3 regions of the Streptomyces sp. NPDC058045 genome follow, and region 2 is predicted to be linked to each of the others. Evidence: riboswitches for the same ligand, from Rfam matches in the RefSeq annotation. Region 2 holds a riboswitch; each other region holds the start of a gene.

Region 1 (4,194 bases), on a different contig from region 2:
GGATGTCGACGTTGGAGTCCGCGTGCGAACCGCCGTTGAGGATGTTCATCATCGGCACCGGCAGCAGGTGCGCGTTGGGGCCGCCGAGGTAGCGGAACAGCGGCAGGTCGCTGGCCTCGGAGGCGGCGTGCGCCACGGCAAGCGAGACGCCGAGGATGGCGTTGGCGCCGAGGGAGCCCTTGTTGTCGGTGGCGTCCAGGTCGAACATCGCCTGGTCGATCAGGCGCTGCTCGGTGGCGTCGTAGCCGACCAGCTCCGGGCCGATCTGCTCGATGACGGCCAGGACGGCCTTCTCGACGCCCTTGCCCTGGTAGCGGTTGGGGTCGCCGTCGCGGAGCTCGACGGCCTCGAAGGCACCGGTGGAGGCACCGGACGGGACGGCGGCACGGCCGGTGCTGCCGTCGTCGAGGCCGACCTCGACCTCGACCGTGGGGTTGCCTCGGGAGTCCAGGATTTCCCGGGCTACGACGACGTCGATGGACGGCACGAGCATCTCCTTCTGGGATGTGACGCTGGAGGTGCGGGGTCGGAGCCGGATCGCCCTCGCCCCGCGGCACGAGCCTAACCGGCCCGCGGCGGTCGGTCCGCCGCCCGCCCGTCCCCTGGGACGAAATCAGGCCCGAATGATCCGGAACCAGGGCAAAGTCCACATGGTTTCCGGCCGCTTCCCGACCGGCGTCCGGCTGGATTCCGGGCGCTCTCCGACTGGTGGCGCAGGGGCGGGGGCGCGCACACGGACGGCCTCGCCCCGGCACGTGCGGGGGGTGTCACGCGCCGGGGCGAGGGCCGGTCATGGAGTGCGCCGCGGGGTGGTTCAGCTCAGGTGGAGCTGCTGGCCCGGGTAGATGAAGTCGGCGTCGTCGATGATGTCGTCGTTCAGCTTGAACAGCTTCTGCCAGCCGCCCTCGACATGGTGCGCCTTGGCGATCTTGCTGAGGGTGTCGCCCTTCTTCACCTTGTACTCGCCGTCGCCCTTCTTGACCTTCTTGCCGGTCGGGGTCTCGACGGTCTTCTTCTGGCTGGGCGCCGCACGGTGCTCGGAGCGGTCCGCGTGCTTCGGCGCCGCCGGGCGGGTCTGCTCCTGCTTCGGGGCCTGCTGCTGCGGCGCCTGCGGCTTGGGCGCCTGCTGCGAACCGCCGCCGTACGGGGTGCTGGACAGGCCGGTACCGCAGTTCGGCCAGGCGCCCTTGCCCTGACCAGCGAGGACCTTCTCACCGACGGCGATCTGCTGCGCCTTGGTGGCCTGGTCGGCACGCGGCGCGTACTGGGTGCCGCCGTACGCGGCCCAGGTGGAGCTGGTGAACTGCAGGCCGCCGTAGAAGCCGTTGCCGGTGTTGATCGACCAGTTGCCGCCGGATTCGCACTGGGCGACCTGGTCCCACTCGGAGGCGGTGGCGGCGGAGGCCGAACCGGCGGCCATCAGCGGCACGGCCACGGCGGCACCGGTGACACCGACGAGCGCGGCGACCCGGGTGGTCTTCGAAGGACGGCGGTGCTTGCCCTTGGAACGCAGCATGAAGTGATCCCCTCACCGACGCCTGCGAGGTGAGCTGTCGGGTTCGGGCCGGTGGGTCTCCCGGGCTCGCTTCCGAGCCACCGGGAGGATTGCCCGGCCGTGCGACCTGGCGCACGGCTTCACCCCCAGCCGGACCTGACCTTCCGTCGGGCGGCTGCGCGTCTCCGCTCAGCCCTCCAACGGCCGGGCCCGGCACTTACCTTGGGTCCCCCGCTCCTGCCTTCGGCGCTTGACGCGACGACTGTTCCCGTTCGGACGCCGGCAGGATTCGGCGGGGCGTCCGAGGGTGCCCGCGGTGGCGAGCGGTCTCGACCGTAAGCAGCCCGGGGCGGGAAATTCAAAGACGATCAGGGCTTCTGAGACTCATCTCTCACCGATCCCAAAACGGGCATCCAGTGGCGAACTACCGCTGCGTTTCGCCCGATTCAAGACGAAGATCAAGGGTCTGGCCAGGCACGATCAGGTCCGGATCGCTCCCCACGATTCCCTCGTTCCGCTCATACAGCGCGGACCATCCGCCCTCGACCCCGTGGTCACCCGCGATGGCCCACAACGTGTCCCCGGGACGCACCTTGTACGTTCCGTCCCCTTCATCCGTTTCACCCGTTCCCTCGCCATGCGCCTGGTCACGGGAGGCGTGGCGGCCGGACGAGTCGCGGGCCCCGCCCTCGTCGGCGGCGCCACCGCGGTGGCGGCCGGAACCGGCCGGGTCGGCGGACGTGGGGCCGCCGGAGGGGTGGGCGGATTCGGCGGGGGCGGATTCGGTGGGCGCGGCCGAAGTGCCGTCCGCGGGGCGAGAGTTGTCGGAAGTGTCGCCTTCGCGGTGGTTCTTGTCTGCGGAACCGGTGGACGGAGTGGAGGAGCCCGCGGGGTCGGCGGCATCGGTGGAGCCGGAGGAGTCCGGCGAGGGGGATGAGTCGGGCAACTGGGACGAGTCCGGCGATCCGGAGGCTTCAGGCTTGTCGCTGGCGGTACCGGAGTCATCGGAGCCGCCGGAACCTCCTGACGTCTCGGGGGAAGCGGACGAACTGGGCGAAGCGGACTCGGCGGTGGCGCCCGGGTCCACCCCCACGCCCCCAGCGATCTTGCCGAGCCCCGGCACCAGCGCACAACTCGGCCACGCCTGCGGCCCCTTGTCGGCCAGCACCTTCTGCGCCACGGCTATCTGCTGAGACCGGCTCGCCAGATCCGCCCGCGGCGCGAAATCAAGACCGCCGTACGACTCCCACACCTTCTGCGAAAGCTGAAGCCCCCCGTAGTAGCCGTTGTGCTCGTTCGCACTCCACGATCCGCCGCTCTCACAGTCGGCGAGGCGATCCCAGGTCGCAGCGGTCGCCGCGTGCGCGCCGGAGGCGCCCAGCAGCGGGATGGCGATGGCGGAGCCGGCCACCCCCGCCGCGACGACGAGAGCAGGGGCCTGGCGGGGGCGGCGGTGCCGACCGTTCCCGGAAAGCATCTGATTGCCTTTCGCGTGACAGAGGTGACAACCAAGGCGACAACTCACCCAGGTCACCAGTGAACGTAGCCGGGTCGAACACCTGTCACAAGTCGATGCATCAGCGATAACGCACACATCACATTCATGACGGCACGTCAGAAACCCTCTGACCAGCGGACGGTGTGAACTCCACCGGCAACGTCCGCAAACCCCGCATGATCAACCCGCCCCGCCACCGCAGATCGGACAAATCCACCGCCAACCGCAGATCGGGAAGGCGCCGCAACAACGTCCCCAACGCCACCCTGCCCTCCAACCGCGCCAACGGCGCCCCCAGGCAGTAGTGGATCCCGTGCCCGTATCCCAGATGCTGATTGTCCACCCGCGCCAGATCCAGCAACTCAGGCCCCTCGAACCGCTCCGGATCCCGATCCGCCGCAGCCAGCACCACCAACACCGGATCACCCGCCGCAATACGCTGCCCACCCAGCACCAACGGCTCCCGCGCGAAACGCCACGTCGCCATCTCCACCGGCCCGTCAAAACGCAGCAGTTCCTCGACCCCCGTCTCCAGCAACGCCTCCCCCGCATCCCCGGAAACCAGCGCCGACTGCAACAACCCCCGCTGCTCCGGATGCGTCAGCAACGCGAACACCCCGTTGCCGATGAGATTCACCGTCGTCTCAAAACCGGCGAACAGCAGAATGAACGCCATCGCCGCCGCCTCGTTCTCGGTGAGATGCTCCCCGTGATCCGAAGCACGGATCAGACCAGAAATCAGATCGTCACCGGGATCCTCCCGCTTCCGGTGAATCAACTCAGCGAGATACCCCCGCATCTTCTTCACCGACCTGGCCACCCCACCCCGCGGACCCTTCCCATGGCGGATCATCATCCCCGCCCAGTCACGGAAGTCATCCTGATCCTCCCGCGGCACCCCCAGCAGATCGCACACCGCATAGATCGGCAGCGGAAAAGCAAACTCATGAATAAGATCCGCCTCCCCCCGCACCGCGAAAGCATCGATCAGACCATCCGTCAACTCCTGTACTCGCGGCGCGAATTCAGCCACCCGCCGAGGAGTGAACGCCTTCGACACCAGCCGACGCAACCGCGTGTGATCCGGCGGATCGATATTCAGCAGATGCGTCATCAACTCGGCTTTCCGCTCCCCCGGAATACCCGTACGACCCCGCGCGTCCGCCGGCTCATCATGATGAGCCGGATTCTTACTCAACCG
Region 2 (4,194 bases):
CGCGACATCGCCCGCGCCCGGCTGCGCCCCGACAACCGCGCGGTCCTGGTGTACGAGCCCGTCATCCCCGCCGGCGAAGAGAACGAGCAGGAAATCGAGCAGGAAACCGAGCTGGAAAACGAGGCGGCGAAGTGACCGAGCAGACCGCACCCGCAGTCGCCATGGAGTTCCACCCGCAGCCGGAGCCGGGCGAGGCCAGGCCCTGGGCGTTCCCCGCGCCCGAGCGCGCCACCCTGGACAACGGCCTCACCGTGCTGCGCTGCCACCGCCCGGGACAGCAGGTGGTCGCCGTGGAGGTGCTGCTGGACAGCCCGCTGGACGCCGAGCCGGCCGGTCTGGACGGAGTGGCGACGATCATGGCGCGCGCCTTCTCCGAGGGCACCGACAAGCACTCCGCGGAGGACTTCGCCGCCGAACTGGAGCGCTGCGGCGCCACGTTCGACGCCCACGCCGACCACCCGGGGGTGCGCCTCTCCCTCGAAGTGCCCGTCTCCCGGCTGCCGAAGGCCCTCGGCCTGCTCGCCGACGCGCTGCGCGCCCCCGCCTTCGACGACAGCGAGGTCGAGCGCCTGGTACGCAACCGCCTGGACGAGATCCCGCACGAGACGGCCAACCCGGCCCGCCGCGCCGCCAAGGAGCTGTCCCGCCGCCTCTTCCCCGCCGACTCCCGGATGTCGCGGCCCCGCCAGGGCACCGAGGAGACCGTCGAGGGCATCGACGCCTCCGCGGTCCGCGCCTTCTACGAGAAGCATGTGCGGCCGGCCACCGCCACCGTCGTCGTGGTCGGCGATCTGGCCGCCACCGATCTGGACGCGATCCTCGCCGACACGCTCGGCGCCTGGACCGGGGACACCGCGCCGGCCCGCCCCGCGCCGCCGATCAGCGCCGACGACACCGGCCGGGTGGTCATCGTGGACCGCCCTGGCGCCGTCCAGACCCAGCTGCTCATCGGCCGGATCGGCGCCGACCGGCACGACCGGGTCTGGCCCGCGCAGGTCCTCGGCACCTACTGCCTGGGCGGCACCCTGACGTCCCGGCTGGACCGGGTGCTGCGCGAGGAGAAGGGCTACACCTACGGGGTGCGGGCCTTCGGGCAGGTGCTGCGGTCCACCGCGCCGTCCGCGGAGGGGAGCACGGGCGGTGCGGCGATGCTCGCCATCTCCGGCTCGGTCGACACGGGCTCCACCGGGCCCGCGCTGGGCGACCTCTGGCAGGTGCTGCGCACCCTGGCCGCGGACGGCCTCACCGACGCGGAGCGCGATGTCGCGGTCCAGAATCTGGTGGGGGTCGCCCCGCTCAAGTACGAGACGGCGGCGGCTGTCGCCTCGACGCTCGCGGAGCAGGTCGAGCAGGGGCTGCCGGACGACTACCAGGGCCGGCTCTACCAGCGGCTCGCGGACACCGGCACGGTGGAGTCCACCGCCGCGGTGGTCAGCGCCTTCCCCGTGGACCGGCTGGTGACGGTCCTGGTGGGCGACGCCGAGCAGATCGCCGAGCCGGTACGGGCGCTCGGCATCGGCGAGGTGTCCGTGGTCACCGGCTGACCACGCCTCCCGGCACGTGCCCCGCCCGCACCCTCAGCGGTGCGGGCGGTGGCGCGTCTCGGAAACCGATGTCCCCTCACATGTCCGAATTAGTACGGACGTTGCCCATCTGTCTGTGGCATACGCCTCAAAAGCGGTGATCCGTTTGTTGCCCGGGAGTTGTCCCGTTTAGCGTCGGTCCGGCTGTTCGTCAGGCAGTACGCCGCGCCCGCGGCACCGGGCAGCCATCGCCGAGTCCCCCGAAGTGTGAACCGGGGGAGCCGGGGACCCACCAGTCCCCCCGGGGTGAATCGGGCGCCGTGCCAGGGCCCGTAGGAGACCTTCCTGCTCCGAACCCGTCAGCTAACCCGGTAGGCGACAGGGAAGGAAAGGACGACATCGCCCCATGGCGTTCACCCGTGCCACCGGGAAGCACAGACGGCCCAGCCGCCTCAACCGCAGCACCGCGCAGGCCGCCGGCATCGCCGCGCTCACCACCACCGGCGTCGTCGGCACGCTCGCCGGACCCGCGCTCGCCGCCGACGAAGGCACCCGGGACACCGGACTCATCCGCGCCGTGGACCTCGGCCAGTCGATGGCCGCTCAGATCGACGACCAGGCCGCCGCGCAGCAGGAGGCCGCCGAGGTCTCCGCCGCTCTGGCGAAGGCGGAGCGGGACGCCCAGCGGCACGCCGCCGAGGCCAAACGGACCGCCGAGGCGAAGGCGAAGAAGATCCGCGCGGCCAAGGCGAAGAAGGCCCGCGAGGCGAAGGAGCGGGCCGCTCGCGCCGCCGAGCGCAAGCGCCTGGGCAGCTATGTCCTGCCGATCACCGGCTCCTATGTCTCCACCGGCTACCACGCCGGCAGTTCCCTGTGGTCCTCCGGCAGCCACACCGGTATCGACTTCCACGCCGCCACCGGCACCCCGGTGCACGCGGTCGGCTCCGGCACCGTGGTCGAGGCCGGCTGGGGCGGCGCCTACGGCAACAACGTGGTGCTGCGGATGCACGACGGCACCTACACCCAGTACGGACACCTCTCGTCCATCGGCGTCTCGGTCGGGCAGACCGTGACACCCGGCCGGCAGCTCGGGCTCTCCGGCGCCACCGGCAATGTGACCGGCCCGCACCTCCACTTCGAGGCCCGCACCGGCCCGGACTACGGCTCCGACATCAACCCGCTGACCTACCTCCGCTCGCACGGCCTCAGCGTCTGACCGTCCCCGCACGGTGAAGCCCCGACTCGACCGAGTCGGGGCTTCACACCTGTGCAGGGCGGCCTCAGACGGTCTCGGGCAGCTCCTCCAGACCCTCCGCGACCAGCTTGGCCAGACGGTCCAGCGCGACCTCCGCACCCTCGGCGTCCGAGGCCAGCAGGATCTCCTCGCCGCCCTGGGCACCCAGGCTCAGCACCGCGAGCATCGACGCGGCGTTGACCGGTGCGCCCCCGGCCTTGGCGATGGTGACGGGAACGCCCGAGGCCGCGGCGGCACGGACGAAGAGGGAGGCGGGGCGGGCGTGAAGACCCTCGGCCCAGCCGACGTTGACGCGGCGCTCAGCCATGTGATGCTGCCCTTCAGGTGTCGCAAAGTTGTCTAGACCAGTGTTGCATACCGTCTGCGGTACCCGGAGAATAGCCGCCCGCCATAGCCCCGCGCCCGGTGTGCAGCCCAAGCCTGCGCCCCCCCGGGCCGGCACCGCTACCCGTACCCTGGGCCCCATGCAGACCCCGTCGGACCGGCACGCCTACCCCGACCACTGGGAGGCCGATGTGGTGCTGCGCGACGGCGGCACCGCACGGATCAGGCCCATCACCCCTGACGACGCCGAGCATCTGACCGACTTCTACGAACAGGTCTCGGACGAGTCGAAGTACCTCCGCTTCTTCGCGCCCTACCCGCGGCTCTCCGACAAGGACGTGCACCGCTTCACCCACCACGACTACGTGGACCGGGTGGGCCTCGCGGCCACCGTCAGCGGCGAGTTCATCGCCACCGTCCGCTACGACCGCATCGACGCCCGGGGCCGGCCCGCCGCCGCACCCGCCGACGAGGCCGAGGTCGCCTTCCTGGTGCAGGACGCCCACCAGGGCCGCGGGGTCGCCTCCGCACTGCTGGAGCACATCGCCGCGGTGGCCCGGGAACGCGGCATCCGCCGCTTCGCCGCAGAGGTGCTGCCCAGCAACATCAAGATGGTCAAGGTCTTCACCGACGCGGGCTACCGGCAGCAGCGCAGCTTCGAAGACGGCGTGGTGCGGCTGGAGTTCGACCTGGAACCCACCGAGGCCTCGCTCGCCGTGCAGCACGCCCGCGAGCAGCGCGCCGAGGCCCGCTCGGTGCAGCGTCTGCTGCGCCCCGGCTCGGTCGCGGTGATCGGCACCGGCCGGGCCCCCGGCGGCGTCGGCCGCAGCGTCCTCGACAACCTCCGCACCGCCGGCTTCACCGGCCGCCTCCACGCCGTCAACCGCGCCTTCGAACCGGACCGCACCGCACTGGACGGGGTCCCCGCCCACCGCTCCCTCGGCGAGATCACCGACCGGGTCGACCTCGCGGTCCTCGCCGTCCCCGCGGCACAGGTCCCCCAGGTCGTCACCGAGTGCGGCGAACACGGCGTCCAGGGACTGGTGGTGCTCTCCGCCGGTTACGCGGAGAGCGGAGACGCGGGCCGCGAAC
Region 3 (4,194 bases), on a different contig from region 2:
AGTCGGGACGCGGCCTCCAGCAGGCGGCTGCGGTTGCGGGCGGCGTCCGCGCGCAACGGGCTCTCGCCGCCGGGCGGGATCACGGGGAGGCCGGACGGTGCGGCGCCGGACCCGGGCGGGGGCGGTGGGAGGCCGGTCATGAACCCAGCGTAACGTCTTTCCGGGATTAAGTGGACCGTGGTCCGGATAGGTGCTACAACTTTAAACGGACCTCGGTCCGGTTGGTAGCCGTCGCCCCGGGGACGGCCCGCCCGTCGTACCGCAGTCCCCTTATCCGCACGCTCCACCGCCCTACCGCCCTACCCACCGATCCGTCCTCGGACGCCCCCGCGCGTATCGATGACGCCCTTGCCTTCAGGAGTCCCCCCATGTCCATACGCATCCTCGCGCTCGTCGGCAGCCTCCGCGCCGGCTCCCACAACCGCCAGTTCGCCGAGACCGCCGTCAAGAACGCGCCCGAGGGCGTCGACATCTCCCTCTACGAGGGCCTGGCCGAACTGCCCTTCTACAACGAGGACATCGACATCGAGGGCAGCGTCCCGGCCGCCGCCGCCAAGCTGCGTGAGGCCGCCGGTCGGGCCGACGCCGTCCTGCTCTTCACCCCCGAGTACAACGGCACCATGCCCGCCGTGCTCAAGAACGCCATCGACTGGCTGTCCCGCCCCTTCGGCGCCGGCGCCCTCAGCGGTCTCCCGGCCGCCGTCGTCGGCACCGCCTTCGGCCAGTACGGCGGGGTGTGGGCGCAGGACGACGCCCGCAAGTCGCTGGGGGTGGCCGGTGCGCATGTGCTGGAGGGCGCCAAGCTGTCCATCCCCGGCTCGGTGACCCGCTTCGCCGAACTCCACCCCGGCGACGACGCCGAGGTGGTGACCGGCCTCACCGAGGTCCTGCGCCACATCACCGAAAAGGCCGAAGCGGCCGCCTGACCGGCCCGGCATCCGGACTCCGTATCCGGCATCCGTAACCGTTGCGCCCCTCCCTGCCCGGGAGGGGCGCAACGGGTTTTTGCTCCCGGTGCGGCCTACATGAACACCCGTACCGGCAGGGCGGCTTCGGGGACGCGGCCCCGTTGCGTGCGATTACATGTGCCATGTCAGGCTATGCGTTGTATGGGCGTTTTAGGGCATTGATGGGGTAAGTGTGCAGTCTGGGTTATCCGGGTAACTTGTGGGCTCATGGCCGTTGTTGGGTGATGCGCGGTGTTGGTCGGGGTCGTGAGATGGGTCACGGGGGAGTGGGCGGTGGTCGAGGGGTGGTGGAATCGGCGGGCCGTCATCTTCCTTTCCCGGATGCAAAGTTGAAGCAAGTGCCCGGAAGTGGAAAAAGCGATCTTTCCTTTTTGGATCATTGCCGCGCATTGTGCTGCGAATTCAGGACTTGTTCGCCCGGATCGGTCTCGCTTACGGTCACGGAACTCCGGACGGAACGCCTAATCCTGCCGCCGACCGGAATCCGTAACCGATCACTTACGGGCAGGAGCGGGGGAACCAGGTAAGTCGCCGTTCTATTGCGGAACGGCTTGGGGTGAAGCCGTGTGCGTCCATACGGCCGGGCATCTCCAGCCCGAACCCGACAGCTCACCTCGCAGGCGCCGGAGAGGAATTCGCCATGCCCGCAAAGGGTAAGCACCGCCGTGCCGGGATCCGTTCGCTGAAGCGCACCCTGGCCGTCGCCGGCACCGGTGGTGCCGCACTCGTCCTGCCGCTGGTCACCGTCGACACGGCATCCGCCACCCCGTCCGCACCGCAGGTCAGCGTCAAGCACACCGCGGCCCACACCGCCGCGGCGAAGTCCGCCGGCACCATCTACGCGGTGGTGCACGGCGATTCGCTTTCGAAGATCGCCCACAAGCACTCGGTACGCGGCGGCTGGCACAAGCTGTACGAGGACAACCGCCGTGCGGTCGGCGGAAATCCGAACCTCATTCACCCCGGACTCAAGCTGACGATCGGTGGGAAGGCCGCCGCGCCCAGCGCCGGAAAGTCCGCCCCGAAGAAGGCCGAAAGCTCCGCGAAGGCCGAGCGTTCCGCCGCCAAGAACCGCGCCAACCGCTCCGAACGGCGCGCCCCGCGCACCGCCACGAAGAGCAAGGTCGTCACCGCTGCCGCGAAGACCTACAGCAACAACCTCGACGGCTGGATCCGGGAATCCCTGGATGTCATGGCGCAGCATGGCATTCCCGGTTCCTACAACGGCATTTACCGCAATATCATCCGCGAGTCCGCCGGTAATCCGATGGCGATCAACAACTGGGACTCCAACGCCGCGAAGGGCACGCCCTCCAAGGGCCTGCTCCAGGTGATCGACCCGACCTTCCAGGCGTACCACGTGCCGGGCACCTCCCTGAACAGCTACGACCCGGTGGCCAACATCGTGGCCGCGTGCAACTACGCCGCCGACCGCTACGGCTCCATCGACAACGTCAACGGCCCCTACTGACAGGCCCGTTGACGGCAGTAACCGGCGTCCCCTCGCCCGACCGGCGCCCCCTTCCCACCGCGGCACACGCGGCGGTGAAGGGGGCGCCGATCGTCGTCAGGGTCCCGGGGGCGCGGTCCGGCCGGTGGCGGGGCGGGCGAGATCGAGGGCCCGGCAGGCCAGCCACAGGTCGTGGCGGGCGCTCGGACTGTGCAGCAGCGAGCGTTCCAGCAGCGCCTCCAGCCGGGTGAGGCGCTTGCGGGCGCCGGGCACGGAGATGCCCAACTCGGCGGCGGTGGACGGCAGATGGGCACTGTGGCGGAGCCAGGAGTGCAGGGTGGCGGCCAGTGCGGCCCCGGCGGGCTCGTCGAGCGGCCGCAGTTCCTCCGCGGCCCAGGCGGCGAACTCGGGGCGGGCCAGCAGATCGTCCAGGACCGGCGCGGGCCCGTCGCCGGCGGTGGCGGGGTGGGGTCTGCCCGGGGTGGCGCGGATCCGGAGGGCGAGGGCCAGCGCCGCCTGGTCGCCGAGCCGCGCCAGGTCCAGCCCGACCAGCTCCTCCACCAGCCGCAGCCGTACCGCCAGTGTGTTGCGGTGGATCTTCAGCTGGCGGACCGCGCGGGAGGAGAACGACAGCCACGAGGAGAGGGTGGCCGCCAACTCCTGCCCGTCGGGGTCCTGGCCACGCCGCGGCACATGGTCGCGCAGCGGGGCCAGCAGCTCGTCCGCCCAGCGCGAGCCGGCCGCCCCGACGAGCAGCGCGGGATCGCCGCCGCTGCCGAACCGGGCCCGCCGCCCGGCCTGTTCACCGGCGACCGCCAGCGCGTGGAAGGCCTGCGCGTAGCCGGTGGCGATGTCGACCAGCGGCACCGGGTGGCTGACCCCGACCACGCAGTCCGCGGCCTCCTCGGTGATCTCCGCGTCCAGTGGTTCCGCGGCCCGGTCGGGCGGCGAGGGGGCGATGACGATCACATGGTGGGAGTAGACGGGGCAGCGCACCACCCAGGCCCGGCCCTGCCACAGCCGCCGGCACACCTCGATCACCGCGTCCCGCCGCGGCTGCGGGCAGCGCACCACGTACAGCGCGGCGTGGTCGGGGAGTTGGGGGCGGAGGGCGCCCGCTATGCGGCGGGCGGCGGAGAGTTGGCCGGTCATCAGGAGGTGCAGGACGGCCTCGCGGTTGCGGGCCTCGGCGAGTTCGACCCGGTGCCGCTGCTCCTGGGCGCGCTCGCTGGTCCAGCACAGTCCCAGCGGCACGGTGAGATCGGCCAGCAGTACGGGAAGCCCCGCCGGTATCGGGGTGCCGATCACCAGGGCGAGCAGCGGGGCGCCGGTGTCCGGGTCGGCGGCCGCGTCCAGCGGCAGCAGGAAGGCGGTGCGGCCGCCACCGCCGAGGGAGACGGAACGCAGTCCGCGGTCGGTGAGCCGGCGGGCGGCGGCCGCGGCCAGTTCCGCCGCCTTCCCGTCCTCGGCCCGGTCGTGCGGGGGATGCCGGGCGAGTTCCCGGCCGTCGGGGGTGAGCAGTGCGGCCCAGCCGCCGGTGCGCCGGACCAGCCAGTCCAGGAGTCCCTTGCTGCCGCCGGAGCGGGCCAGCCGGTTCATCCGGAGCAGGTCCTCGGCACGGCGCCCGCCGTACCCGGCGGCGTCCATGCCACCGCCGTGCCGCGTCCCGCCGCCGTCCACCGCTGCCCCACTCCCGTCCCGGCGCCCCGAGGGTGTTCCTCTCCGGTGAGCGGGTCCGCTATGGCCCAATGGCGCCGGACCTGCGACGATACCGGT

The links. Region 2 has a riboswitch for cyclic di-AMP ahead of ACFVST_RS13870 (M23 family metallopeptidase). Riboswitches for the same ligand answer to the same signal wherever they lie in the genome.
Region 1: another riboswitch for cyclic di-AMP. It lies ahead of ACFVST_RS08920 (transglycosylase family protein); the one in region 2 lies ahead of ACFVST_RS13870 (M23 family metallopeptidase).
Region 3: another riboswitch for cyclic di-AMP. It lies ahead of ACFVST_RS15995 (transglycosylase SLT domain-containing protein); the one in region 2 lies ahead of ACFVST_RS13870 (M23 family metallopeptidase).

What each region holds. Positions count from the first base shown of each region.
Region 1 is NZ_JBHVRR010000010.1:29,063-33,256, forward strand. Features, by position in the region: gene eno (phosphopyruvate hydratase) at 1-493, opposite strand, end outside; gene ACFVST_RS08920 (transglycosylase family protein) at 815-1,516, opposite strand; cyclic di-AMP (ydaO/yuaA leader) riboswitch at 1,521-1,754, opposite strand; gene ACFVST_RS08925 (transglycosylase family protein) at 1,920-2,972, opposite strand; gene ACFVST_RS08930 (cytochrome P450) at 3,097-4,194, opposite strand, start outside.
Region 2 is NZ_JBHVRR010000018.1:26,575-30,768, reverse strand. Features, by position in the region: gene ACFVST_RS13880 (M16 family metallopeptidase) at 1-135, shown strand, start outside; gene ACFVST_RS13875 (M16 family metallopeptidase) at 162-1,544, shown strand; cyclic di-AMP (ydaO/yuaA leader) riboswitch at 1,763-1,916, shown strand; gene ACFVST_RS13870 (M23 family metallopeptidase) at 1,930-2,739, shown strand; gene ACFVST_RS13865 (HPr family phosphocarrier protein) at 2,804-3,085, opposite strand; gene ACFVST_RS13860 (GNAT family N-acetyltransferase) at 3,243-4,194, shown strand, end outside.
Region 3 is NZ_JBHVRR010000022.1:71,973-76,166, reverse strand. Features, by position in the region: gene ACFVST_RS16005 (TetR/AcrR family transcriptional regulator) at 1-140, opposite strand, end outside; gene ACFVST_RS16000 (NAD(P)H-dependent oxidoreductase) at 369-926, shown strand; cyclic di-AMP (ydaO/yuaA leader) riboswitch at 1,450-1,604, shown strand; gene ACFVST_RS15995 (transglycosylase SLT domain-containing protein) at 1,609-2,439, shown strand; gene ACFVST_RS15990 (helix-turn-helix domain-containing protein) at 2,536-4,065, opposite strand.